DNA from 3 places in the Streptomyces sp. NPDC001903 genome. Region 1 is predicted to be linked to each of the others. Evidence: predicted binding sites of a transcription regulator. Region 1 holds the regulator's gene; each other region holds the start of a gene.
The links. The regulator HrcA, encoded in region 1, represses chaperone genes, less so after heat shock. The targets are predictions, from matches to a motif close to TTNGCACTCNGNNNNNCNGAGTGCNAA.
Positions count from the first base shown of each region.

Region 1 (4,243 bases):
GCTGGCCTCGCCGGCCAGCTGCCCGCGGTACGCCTCCACGGCGGCCGGGTCCACGTAGCCGGTCTGCGGCATGAAGAGGTTCACGCCGAACGGGCGCCGGGTGAGCGCGCGCAGCTGTTTGATCTCCTGGTACATGCCGTCGGCGGTCTTGTAGCCGCCGGCCAGGAAGCCCAGGCCGCCCGCCTCGCACACGGCGGCGGCCAGCGGCGGACAGGAGGCGCCGCCCGCCATGGGAGCCTGCACGATCGGGTGGGGGGAGAGACCGTACGGTGCGGTGGACATGGACTGCATCGTGCCATGTCCCGCTCACCGGGCTAAATCACGGCATTCGCCTGGCATAGTCCGCTTCCCGGGCGGCGTCCGGATCGATGCGGCGAGCCCGGTCCGGGGCATCCCCGGACCGGGCTCGTACGTCTGCCGAAGGGCCGGTCAGCGGCCGTTGAAGGCGTCCTTCAGGCGGCTGAACAGGCCCTGCTGGCCCGGCGCGAACTGGCCCATGGGCCGCTCCTCGCCGCGCAGCTTGGCGAGCTGGCGCAGCAGCTCCTCCTGCTGGGCGTCCAGCTTGCCGGGGGTGGTGACCTCGACGTGGACGATCAGGTCGCCGCGGCCGCCGCCGCGCAGGTGCGTGACGCCGCGCCCGTGCAGCGGGATCGACTGGCCGGACCCGGTGCCGGGGCGGATGTCGATCTCCTCCATGCCGTCCAGGGTCTCCAGCGGGCACTTGGTGCCCAGGGCCGCGGCCGTCATGGGGATGGTCACCGTGCAGTGCAGGTCGTCCCCGCGCCGCTGGAAGGTCGGGTGCGACAGCTCGTGGATCTCCACGTACAGGTCGCCGGCGGGGCCGCCGCCGGGGCCGACCTCGCCCTCGCCCGCGAGCTGGATCCGGGTGCCGTTCTCCACACCCGCCGGGATCTTGACCGTGAGGCTGCGGCGGGAGCGGACCCGGCCGTCGCCCGCGCACTCGGGGCACGGGGTCGGGACCACGGTGCCGAAGCCCTGGCACTGCGGGCAGGGGCGCGAGGTCATGACCTGACCCAGGAAGGAGCGGGTGACCTGCGACACCTCACCGCGACCACGGCACATGTCACACGTCTGCGCCGAGGTGCCGGGGGCGGCGCCTTCGCCGGAGCAGGTGGTGCAGACGACGGCCGTGTCGACCTGGATGTCCTTGGTCGTGCCGAAGGCGGCCTCGTCCAGCTCCAGGTCGAGGCGGATCATGGCGTCCTGGCCGCGGCGGGTCCGCGAGCGCGGGCCGCGCTGCGAGGCCTGGCCGAAGAAGGCGTCCATGATGTCGGAGAAGTTGCCGAAGCCGCCCGCACCGAAGCCGCCCGCGCCCCCGCCGCCTCCCGAGGAGGACAGCGGGTCGCCGCCGAGGTCGTAGACCTGCTTCTTCTGCGGGTCCGAGAGCACCTCGTAGGCCGCGTTGATCTCCTTGAAGCGCTCCTGCGTCTTCGGGTCCGGATTCACGTCCGGGTGGAGTTCACGCGCGAGGCGGCGGAAGGCCTTCTTGATCTCGTCCTGCGATGCGTCGCGGCGCACGCCGAGAACGGCGTAGTAGTCCGTGGCCACTTACGACTCCGCCAGGATCTGTCCGACGTAACGTGCCACTGCGCGTACCGCTCCCATCGTTCCGGGGTAGTCCATGCGGGTCGGTCCGACCACGCCGAGTTTGGCGACTGTCTCGCCGCCCGAACCGTAGCCGACCGAGACGACGGACGTGGAGTTCAGTCCCTCGTAGGCATTCTCATGCCCGATCCGTACGGCCATTCCCGACTCGTTGGCCTCGCCCAGCAGCTTGAGGAGCACGACCTGCTCCTCGAGTGCTTCGAGCACCGGCCTGATCGTCAGGGGAAAATCGTGTCCGAAGCGCGTGAGATTGGCGGTCCCGCCGATCATCAGCCGCTCCTCGGCCTCCTCGACCAGCGTCTCCAGCAGGGTCGAGAGCACGGTCGACACCGTGCCGCGGTCCTCCGGGTCGAAGGACTCCGGCAGATCCTGCACGAGCTGCGGCACGTCGGTGAACCGGCGCCCGACGACCCGGCTGTTGAGCCGCGCCCGCAGATCCGCGAGCGAGGTCTCGCCGAACGGCGTCTGGCAGTCGACGAGCCGCTGCTCGACCCGGCCGGTGTCGGTGATCAGTACGAGCATGAGCCGGGCCGGAGCCAGCGACAGCAGCTCGACGTGCCGGACCGTGGACCGGGTCAGGCTCGGGTACTGGACGACGGCGACCTGCCGGGTCAGCTGCGCGAGCAGCCGCACCGTGCGGCCGACGACGTCGTCGAGGTCGACGGCGCCGTCGAGGAAGTTCTGGATGGCCCGGCGCTCGGGCGTCGACAGCGGTTTGACCCCCGCCAGCCTGTCGACGAAGAGCCGGTAGCCCTTGTCCGTGGGGATCCGGCCGGCGCTGGTGTGGGGCTGGGCGATGTAGCCCTCGTCCTCCAGCACGGCCATGTCGTTGCGCACGGTGGCGGGCGAGACGCCGAGCCGGTGCCGCTCGGTGAGCGCCTTGGAGCCGACCGGCTCCTCCGTCCCGACGTAGTCCTGGACGATGGCGCGCAGCACCTCGAGTCTGCGTTCGCTGAGCATCGCGCACACCTCCAGCTGGTCGTCGGCGCTCGTCGTGGTCGGTTTCATCTGCTTCGTTGGCACTCCGGGCGTTCGAGTGCCAGAGATCCCCCGGCCAGTGTACGGCCGGGTAGTCAGGCCCTGGCAAGGGCGGCCCGCCAGGGTAGCGTCGCGGCATGGACGTGCGTTGGGAAGAGGCGGGCTGGGAGCGGCTGACCGGACGGGCCGGACGGCGACGGCTCCCGGTGTGGGACTGCACCGTGGGACTGGTGGTGGGGGACGAGTCGGTGCTCCTGATCGATCCCGGTTCGTGCGTGCGCGAAGGCGCGCAGCTGCGGGCCGAGGCGGAGCGGCTGACCGGCCGGCGCGTGACGCATATCGCATTCACGCACGGCCATTTCGATCACGTACTGGGCGGGGCGGCGTTCGCCGGGGCCGAGGTGTACGGGGCGGTCGGGCTGGACGCGGAGCTGTCGACGGGCCGGGAGGAGCTGCGCGCCGACGCGGTCCGGCAGGGGCTGGCGGAGGCCGAGGCCGCCGAGGCGGCGGACCTGCTGGTGATGCCGAGGCATTCCGTCTCGGGCGAATGGACGCTGGAGCTGGGCGGGGTGCAGGTGCTGCTGGCCAACGTCGGGCCCGGGCACACCCGGTACGACCTGGCCGTGTTCGTGCCGGGCGAGCGCGAGACGGTGTTCTGCGGTGACCTCGTCGAGGAGTCGGGCGAACCTCAGGCGGGCAGCGACGCGGTGCCGGCGCAGTGGCCGGCCGCGCTGGACCGGCTGCTGTCGCTGGGCGGGGACGACGCGCTGTACGTGCCGGGTCACGGAGCGGTGGTCTGCGCCGGCTTCGTCCGTGAGCAACGCGACACACTGGCACGGCGGTTCGGCGTGTCGGGCCCGTGAGCCCGCGCTCTCTCCTACTCTCGGCCGGATGCGCGAGTACTCCCCCGACCTGACCCCGCAGTGGAAGCGCCCCAAGCCGGTGCCGGAGGTGCCGGCGGACACCGACCTGGTGGTCGAGGTGGCGGGCACGGACTTCTGCGGCGCCGTGGTGGCCTGCGAGGCGGGCACGGTGACCCTGGAGGACCGCTTCGGCAAGCGGCGGGTCTTCCCGCTGGAGCCGCGGGGGTTCCTGCTGGAGGGCGCCGTGGTGACCCTGACCCGCCCCTCACGGGCCCCTGCGGCGCCCTTGCGCACGGCGTCGGGCTCGGTGGCGGTCCCGGGGGCGCGCGCCCGCGTGGCGCGCGCCGGGCGGATCTACGTGGAGGGCCGGCACGACGCGGAGCTGGTGGAGCGGGTCTGGGGCGACGACCTGCGGATCGAGGGCGTGGTGGTGGAGTACCTGGAGGGCATCGACGACCTGGCGGCCATCGTCGCCGACTTCGCCCCGGGCCCGGACGCCCGCCTGGGGGTCCTGGTGGACCACCTGGTCCCGGGTTCCAAGGAGTCCCGCATCGCGGCGTCGGTGACCTCGTCGGACGTCCTGGTCGTCGGCCACCCGTACGTGGACGTCTGGCAGGCGGTGAAGCCGTCCGCGCTGGGCATCTCCGCCTGGCCGGTGGTCCCGCGCGGCCAGGACTGGAAGACGGGCGTCTGCAGGGCGCTGGGCTGGCCGGAGAACACCGGGGCCGCCTGGCAGCACATCCTGTCCCGCGTCACGTCCTACAAGGACCTGGAGC
Region 1 is NZ_JBIASZ010000005.1:425,587-429,829, reverse strand. It holds gene ACFYZS_RS14505 (nitronate monooxygenase) at 1-282, opposite strand, end outside; gene dnaJ (molecular chaperone DnaJ) at 430-1,569, opposite strand; gene hrcA (heat-inducible transcriptional repressor HrcA) at 1,570-2,586, opposite strand; gene ACFYZS_RS14490 (MBL fold metallo-hydrolase) at 2,742-3,467, shown strand; gene ACFYZS_RS14485 (DUF3097 domain-containing protein) at 3,496-4,243, shown strand, end outside.

Region 2 (4,243 bases), on a different contig from region 1:
GGCCGGGAAACGCCCGAGGGCGGCACCCCCCGCATGGGGAGTGCCGCCCTCGGTCGAAGAACAGCCGATCAGCCGGGGGCCGATCAGAAGTCCATGTCACCGCCCGGCATGCCGCCGCCGGCCGGCGCGCCGGCCTTCTCGGGCTTGTCGGCGATGACGGCCTCGGTGGTGAGGAAGAGGGCCGCGATCGACGCCGCGTTCTGCAGCGCGGAGCGGGTGACCTTCGCCGGGTCGATGATGCCCTCGGCGATCATGTCCACGTACTCGCCGGTCGCGGCGTTCAGGCCCCAGCCGACGGTCAGGTTGCGGACCTTCTCCACGACGACGCCACCCTCGAGACCACCGTTGACGGCGATCTGCTTGAGCGGGGCCTCCAGGGCGAGCTTCACGGCGTTGGCGCCGGTCGCCTCGTCACCCGAGAGCTCGAGCTTCTCGAAGACCGCGGAGGCCTGGAGCAGGGCCACGCCACCACCGGCGACGATGCCCTCCTCGACGGCCGCCTTCGCGTTGCGAACGGCGTCCTCGATGCGGTGCTTGCGCTCCTTGAGCTCGACCTCGGTCGCGGCGCCGGCCTTGATGACGGCCACGCCGCCGGCCAGCTTCGCGAGGCGCTCCTGGAGCTTCTCGCGGTCGTAGTCCGAGTCGGAGTTCTCGATCTCGGCGCGGATCTGGTTGACGCGACCCTGAACCTGGTCGCTGTCACCGGCACCGTCGACGATCGTGGTCTCGTCCTTGGTGATGACGACCTTGCGGGCGCGGCCGAGCAGGTCCAGGCCCGCGTTCTCGAGCTTGAGGCCGACCTCCTCGGAGATGACCGTGCCGCCCGTGAGGATGGCGATGTCGCCGAGCATGGCCTTGCGGCGGTCGCCGAAGCCCGGGGCCTTGACGGCGACGGACTTGAAGGTGCCGCGGATCTTGTTGACGACCAGGGTCGACAGGGCCTCGCCCTCGACGTCCTCGGCGATGATCAGCAGCGGCTTGCCGGACTGCATGACCTTCTCGAGGAGCGGCAGCAGGTCCTTGACCGAGCCGATCTTCGAGTTGACGATCAGGATGTACGGGTCGTCGAGCGACGCCTCCATACGCTCCATGTCGGTGGCGAAGTACGCCGAGATGTAGCCCTTGTCGAAGCGCATGCCCTCGGTGAGCTCGAGCTCCAGACCGAAGGTCTGGGACTCCTCGACCGTGATGACGCCTTCCTTGCCGACCTTGTCCATGGCCTCGGCGATGAGCTCGCCGATCTGGGTGTCGGCGGCGGAGATGGAGGCCGTGGAAGCGATCTGCTCCTTGGTCTCGACATCCTTCGCCTGGTCGAGCAGGGCGGCGGAGACGGCCTCGACGGCCTTCTCGATGCCGCGCTTGAGGGCCATCGGGTTGGCGCCGGCGGCCACGTTGCGCAGGCCCTCGCGGACGAGCGCCTGGGCGAGCACGGTGGCGGTGGTCGTACCGTCGCCCGCGACGTCGTCCGTCTTCTTGGCGACTTCCTTGACCAGCTCGGCGCCGATCTTCTCGTACGGGTCCTCGAGCTCGATCTCCTTGGCGATGGAGACACCATCGTTGGTGATCGTGGGGGCACCCCACTTCTTCTCAAGGACGACGTTGCGACCCTTGGGGCCGAGGGTGACCTTGACGGCGTCGGCGAGCTGGTTCATCCCGCGCTCGAGACCGCGCCGGGCCTCCTCGTCGAACGCAATGATCTTGGCCATCTGAAGTGGTCCTCCAGGACTGGGGTTCCCCCTGCACCGTCGGTACGAGGGGAGGGTTGGATTGCTCCGGACCGCGCCCGCGCCCGCGACGGACGGCCTGCGTGCCCGGCGGTTCCTTCCCGCCGGACCCTGCGGGCCTCACCGACCCGGTCCTGTGTAGTAGCACTCTCACCAGGAGAGTGCTAACGCCAATGATTAGCACTCGACCCCTCCGAGTGCAAGCGGCTTGGGTGAACGCCCGGCCCGCGTCCGGCCCGCGCCCGGGCCGGACCCCCGGCCGGATCCCGGGCAGCACGAAGGGCCCGTACCCCTCCTCCGAGGTACGGGCCCTTCGTGTGTATGCGTCGGTGGTCGGTCGCGCCGGGGCTAGACGGCGAGCTTGACCATGTCCGCCTGCGGACCCTTCTGGCCCTGCGAGATCTCGAACTCGACCCGCTGACCCTCTTCAAGGGTGCGGTACCCGTCCATCTGGATGGCGCTGTAGTGGACGAACACATCCGCACCACCGTCGACCGCGATGAAGCCGTAGCCCTTCTCCGCGTTGAACCACTTGACGGTGCCCTGAGCCATGCCTAACTCCCCTATTACTGGCCCTTGCGCAGGACCGCACTTCGCGGTCCCGGGTCAGAACTTGCGCCGGAACGCCTCGACCGGGGCTGAATGTATCTGCACCGCTGCTGTCTGCAACAGGTCAATCCGACGAGAATTCTGGACACGGGGATACATTGAAATAGAGTGAAAAGTTGGCATATTCCCGGGCAACTCGGACCCGGCATATCTCGCCAAAGCCCCATACCGCACTCGCACATTGACTCAATGTCAACCATCACGCGACCCGCTCATATGCGGCGGGCAAGAACAGCGGAGGGGACTTCCCCAACTCTACCGCGCCCAACCAAGCAGAATTACCCCCTCCGCTTTTACCGGAGGGGGTAATTCTGGGCTTTCGCGTGTCAGCAGCCGCCCGCGACGGCGGGAATGATCGAGACACCCGCGCCGTCCGGCGTCAGCGCGTCCAGACCGCCCTCGAAGCGCACGTCGTCGTCGTTGACGTAGACGTTCACGAAGCGGCGCAGCTTGCCCTGGTCGTCCAGGACGCGGGCGGCGATGCCCGGGTGGTTCGCCTCTAGGGAGGCGATGACCTCGGAGAGCTTCGCGCCCTCGGCGGTGACCTCGGCCTGGCCGCCGGTGTAGGTGCGCAGGATGGTGGGGATGCGGACGTTGACGCTCATGGCGCTACTGCCTTTCCGGGTTGCAGGTGTGGATCAGGCCAGGCCGGCGGCGCGGAACGCGTCCAGGCTCGGGCGGATGGTGGCGGTCTGCCCGCTGTCCGCGGCCACCGCCTCCAGGGTCTTGAGGCCGTCACCGGTGTTGAGGACCACCGTGGTCAGCGCCGGGTCGAGCTGCCCGTTCTCGATGAGCTTCTTCGTCACGCCGACGGTCACGCCGCCCGCGGTCTCGGCGAAGATGCCCTCGGTCTGCGCGAGGATCTTGATGGCCTCGACGACCTGCTCGTCGGTGACGTCCTCGACGTAGCCGCCCGTACGGCGGGCGATGTCCAGGACGTACGGGCCGTCGGCCGGGTTGCCGATGGCCAGCGACTTGGCGATGGTGTTCGGCTTCTGCGGGCGGACCACGTCGTGGCCGGCCTTGAAGGCGGTGGAGACCGGGGAGCAGCCCTCGGCCTGCGCGCCGAAGATCTTGTACGGCTTGTCCTCGACGAGGCCGAGCTTGATCAGCTCCTGCAGACCCTTGTCGATCTTCGTGAGCTGCGAGCCGGACGCGATCGGGATGACGATCTGGTCGGGCAGCTGCCAGCCGAGCTGCTCGCAGATCTCGTACGCCAGCGTCTTGGAGCCCTCGCCGTAGTAGGGGCGCAGGTTGACGTTGACGAAGCCCCAGCCCTCGCCGAGCGGGTCGCCGATGAGCTCGGAGCAGAAGCGGTTGACGTCGTCGTAGTTGCCCTCGATGCCGACGAGGTCGCCGCCGTACACACCGGCCATGACGACCTTGCCCTGCTCCAGGTCGTGCGGGATGAACACGCAGGAGCGGAAGCCGGCCCGGGCGGCCGCGGCGCCGACGGCGCCGGCCAGGTTGCCGGTGGAGGAGCAGGACAGGGTGGTGAAGCCGAAGGCGCGGGCGGCCTCGACGGCGATGGCCACGACGCGGTCCTTGAAGGAGTGCGTCGGGTTGCCGGAGTCGTCCTTCACGTACAGCTTGCCGGTGACGCCCAGCTCCTTGGCCAGGTTGGCCGCGTCCACGAGCTTGGTGAAGCCGGGGTTCAGGCTGGGCTTGGAGGCCACGTCGGCGGGGACGGGCAGCAGCGGGGCGTAGCGCCAGATGTTGTTCGGGCCGGCCTCGATCGCCGCGCGCAGCGCCTCGGGGTCACCGGTGGGAAGGTCGTAGGCGACTTCCAGCGGACCGAAACACTCGACGCAGGCGAAGATGGGTCCGAGTTCGAAACGGGTACCGCACTCACGACACGAGAGGCCGGTGGCAGGTCCGAGATCGACAGAGGTGGCAACAGTCTGTGCAGC
Region 2 is NZ_JBIASZ010000014.1:105,888-110,130, reverse strand. It holds gene groL (chaperonin GroEL) at 84-1,706, opposite strand; gene ACFYZS_RS28015 (cold-shock protein) at 2,073-2,276, opposite strand; gene ACFYZS_RS28010 (MoaD/ThiS family protein) at 2,660-2,938, opposite strand; gene thrC (threonine synthase) at 2,972-4,243, opposite strand, start outside.
Region 2: a site for HrcA is predicted at 1,866-1,892, ahead of groL (chaperonin GroEL). Genes of this name have one in related genera too.

Region 3 (4,243 bases), on a different contig from region 1:
CGACCAGGGTCTCGGTCGTGAGCAGCAGGGAGGCGATGGAAGCGGCGTTCTCCAGCGCGGAGCGGGTGACCTTGACCGGGTCGATGACGCCGGCCTTGACCAGGTCGCCGTACTCGCCGGTGGCGGCGTTGAAGCCCTGGCCCTTGTCGAGCTCGGCGACCTTCGAGGTGATGACGTAACCCTCGAGACCGGCGTTCTCGGCGATCCAGCGCAGCGGCTCGACGGCGGCGCGGCGGACGACCGCGACACCCGTGCCCTCGTCGCCGGACAGACCCAGGTTGCCCTCCAGCACCTTCACGGCGTGGACGAGCGCGGAGCCACCGCCGGAGACGATGCCCTCCTCGACCGCGGCGCGGGTCGCCGAGATGGCGTCCTCGAGGCGGTGCTTCTTCTCCTTGAGCTCCACCTCGGTGGCGGCGCCGACCTTGATGACGCAGACGCCGCCGGCGAGCTTCGCCAGGCGCTCCTGCAGCTTCTCGCGGTCCCAGTCCGAGTCGGTGGACTCGATCTCGGCCTTGATCTGGTTGACGCGGCCGAGGACCTCGTCGTGGCTGCCGCCACCGTCGACGATGGTCGTGTCGTCCTTGGAGATGGTCACGCGGCGCGCGGAACCGAGCACGTCCAGACCGGCCTGGTCGAGCTTGAGGCCGACCTCCTCGGCGATGACGGTGGCACCGGTGAGGGTGGCCATGTCCTGGAGCATCGCCTTGCGACGGTCGCCGAAGCCGGGGGCCTTGACGGCGACCGCGTTGAAGGTGCCGCGGATCTTGTTGACGACGAGGGTGGAGAGCGCCTCGCCCTCGACGTCCTCGGCGATGATCAGCAGCGGCTTCGAGGCGCCGGCCTGGATGACCTTCTCGAGCAGCGGCAGGAGGTCCTGGATGGAGGAGATCTTGCCCTGGTTGATCAGGATGTACGGGTCGTCGAGGACGGCCTCCATACGCTCCTGGTCGGTGACCATGTACGGCGAGAGGTAGCCCTTGTCGAAGGCCATGCCCTCGGTGAACTCCAGCTCCAGGCCGAAGGCGTTGGACTCCTCGACGGTGATGACACCGTCCTTGCCGACCTTGTCCATCGCCTCGGCGATGAGCTCGCCGACCTGCTGGTCCTGCGCGGAGAGCGCGGCCACGGCGGCGATGTCGGACTTATCCTCGATCGGGCGGGCGGTCGCGAGGAGCTCCTCGGACACGGCCTTGACCGCGGCGTCGATGCCCTTCTTCAGGGCGGCCGGGGAGGCGCCGGCGGCGACGTTGCGCAGGCCCTCGCGGACCAGCGCCTGGGCCAGCACGGTGGCGGTGGTGGTGCCGTCACCCGCGATGTCGTTGGTCTTGGTCGCCACCTCCTTCACGAGCTGCGCGCCCAGGTTCTCGTACGGGTCGTCCAGCTCGACCTCGCGAGCGATGGTGACACCGTCGTTGGTGATGGTGGGGGCGCCGAACTTCTTGTCGATGACGACGTTGCGGCCCTTGGGGCCGATCGTCACCTTCACCGTGTCGGCCAGCTTGTTGACGCCGCGCTCGAGGGCGCGACGGGCGTCCTCGTCGAACTTCAGGATCTTCGCCATGGGAGCGGTTCAGCCCTCTCGAAAACTCGGGTTTAACGAACTGCGCCCCTTGCCGCCCGGCAATCAGCGGGGTGACCAGGGGCGCAGCTCAAAGCAATGCTTCGGTGAATTACTTCTCGATGATCGCGAGCACGTCGCGAGCCGAGAGGACGAGGTACTCCTCGCCGCTGTACTTCACTTCGGTGCCGCCGTACTTGCTGTACAGCACGATGTCGCCGACGCTGACGTCCAGCGGGAGACGCTGGCCGTCCTCGAAGCGGCCCGGGCCCACGGCGAGGACGACGCCCTCCTGGGGCTTCTCCTTCGCGGTGTCCGGGATGACCAGGCCGGAAGCCGTGGTCTGCTCGGCGTCGAGCGGCTGGACCACGATGCGGTCCTCGAGCGGCTTGATGGCAACCTTGGAGCTGGTGGTCGTCACGATCCGACCTCCCCCTTCGGAGATCTCACGGGGCTAACTGTCTGAGGTGGCGACCAGGTGGATCCGTCGTCGCGGGTGCCGGACCTGCCCGTCGCTGTGTTGGCACTCACCGGTGGCGAGTGCCAGGTGCGAGACTATTCCGGCGATTAGCACTCGGTCAAGCGGAGTGCCAACACGCTCCGCCGGGTCGTCCGGATCGGGGGGTCCCCGCGCCCCCGCGACGCCCCGCCCGGGGGCCGGGCCCCCAGGCCCCGGGTGCGCGGTATGTGACAGTTGGGGGCGTGCGCATTCTCGTGGTCGAAGACGAAGAAGGCCTCGCCGAGTCCCTGCGGCGCGGCCTCTGCGCCGACGGCCACTGGGTCGACATCGCCCACGACGGCCACCGCGGGCTGGAGCTCGCCCGCACCGGCTCGTACGACGCCGTCCTGCTCGACCTGATGCTGCCCGGCCTGAGCGGCTACGAGATCTGCGCCCGCCTGCGGGCCGACGGCGACCCGACCCCCGTCCTCATGCTGACCGCCAAGGACGGCGAGTACGACGAGGCCGAGGGCCTCGACTCCGGCGCCGACGACTACCTCACCAAGCCGTTCTCGTTCGTGGTGCTGGCCGCCCGGCTCCGCGCCCTCGCCCGCCGGGCGGCCGGGCCCGCCGGGGCCGCCGGCCCCCGCCACACCCTCCAGGCCGGCGACCTCGTCCTCGAACCCGCCGGCCGCCGCTGCCGCCGCGGCACGCACGACATCGAGCTCACCGCCCGCGAACTCGGCGTCCTCGCCTGCCTCATGGAGCAGCCCGGCCGGGCCGTCGCCAAGCAGGACATCCTGGACGAGGTCTGGGACGCCCCGCACGCCATCGACCCGAACATCGTCGAGGTGTACGTCTCCTCGCTGCGCAAGAAGATCGACGCCCCCTTCGGCCGCCGCTCGATCCTCACCGTCCACGGGACCGGGTACCGCATGGCCCCCGACGGTGGCTGCGCCGCGGGCCCGGCATGATCCGAAAGACACGGCCCGGGCCGCTCCGGCGCCGGGCGGCACTGGCCGCCGCGCTCGCCATGGCCGCCGTCCTGGGCGCCGGCGGGCTGTGGCTCTACACCCTGCTCCGGGCCAACCTCCTCGACAACACCACCGGCCGCACCGAGCTCGCCGCCCGCAAGGCCGCAGCCCAGCTCGACGGCCACGCCGCCCCCGGCGGGCGGCTGCCCGCGCCGGAGAGCGGGGTGGACCTGGTCCTCGTGCGGGACGCGCAGGGGCGGACCGTCGCCTCCACCGGGGACCTCGGGGACGCCCCCGACCTGGGCGGCCTGCGCCCGCCGGGGCCCGGAGCGCCGGGCGCGTCCGGCGAGGACTCCCGCTCCGCCGTGCTCCCGCCCGCGCGACCCGGCGCGGAACGGCGCGCGGTGGTCGCGGTCGAGGCGCCGGGCGGGTACGAGGTGTACGCCGTCACCGTGCTCGGCGACGTGGACGACGCGACCCGCGCCATCGCCCTCGGCCTGCTGGCCGGCGCACCGCCGCTGATCGGCTTCGCGGCGGCACTCGCCTGGTGGGTGACGGGCCATGCGCTGCGCCCCGTCACCGCGATCCGTACCGAGCTCGCGGCGGTCACCGCCAGCGAGCTGGACCGCCGCGTTCCGGATCCCGGCGGGGCGGACGAGATCGCCCGGCTGGCCCGGACCGTCAACGACACGCTCGACCGGCTGGAGCGGTCCGACGCCCGGCAGCGGCAGTTCACCGCGGACGCCTCGCACGAGCTGCGCAATCCGCTGGCCGCGGTCCGGTCCCGGCTGGAGGTGGCGCTGGCCCAGGGCAACCCCGACCGGGAGTCGGTCGCGGCCGCGCTGGCCGATACCGAGCGGCTCCAGCGCATCGCGGCGGACCTGCTGCTCCTCGCCCGCCTCGACGGCGGCCCCGTACCCCGGACCGAGCCGGTGGACCTGGCGCTGCTGGCCGCGGAGGACCTGGCCCGGCGCCCCGGCCCCCGGGTCCCGCTCCGGCTCGACGCGCAGGCGCCCGTACCGGCGGCCGGGGATCCGGCGCGGCTGGAGCGGGCGCTGGCCAACCTGGTGGACAACGCGCTGCGGCACGCCCGTACGGGGGTCGTCGTACGGGCGGCCACCGAGTCGGCGCCGCCGGCCGACGGCCGTGCGGGCGGCGGCTGGGCGGTGCTGGAGGTCGAGGACGACGGGCCCGGCATACCGGCGGCGGACCGCGACCGGGTCTTCGAACGGTTCGTCCGCCTGGACCCGGACCGCGGGCGCGCGGGCG
Region 3 is NZ_JBIASZ010000006.1:310,146-314,388, reverse strand. It holds gene groL (chaperonin GroEL) at 1-1,564, opposite strand, end outside; gene groES (co-chaperone GroES) at 1,674-1,982, opposite strand; gene ACFYZS_RS16865 (response regulator transcription factor) at 2,264-2,974, shown strand; gene ACFYZS_RS16860 (sensor histidine kinase) at 2,971-4,243, shown strand, end outside.
Region 3: a site for HrcA is predicted at 2,129-2,155, ahead of groES (co-chaperone GroES). Genes of this name have one in related genera too.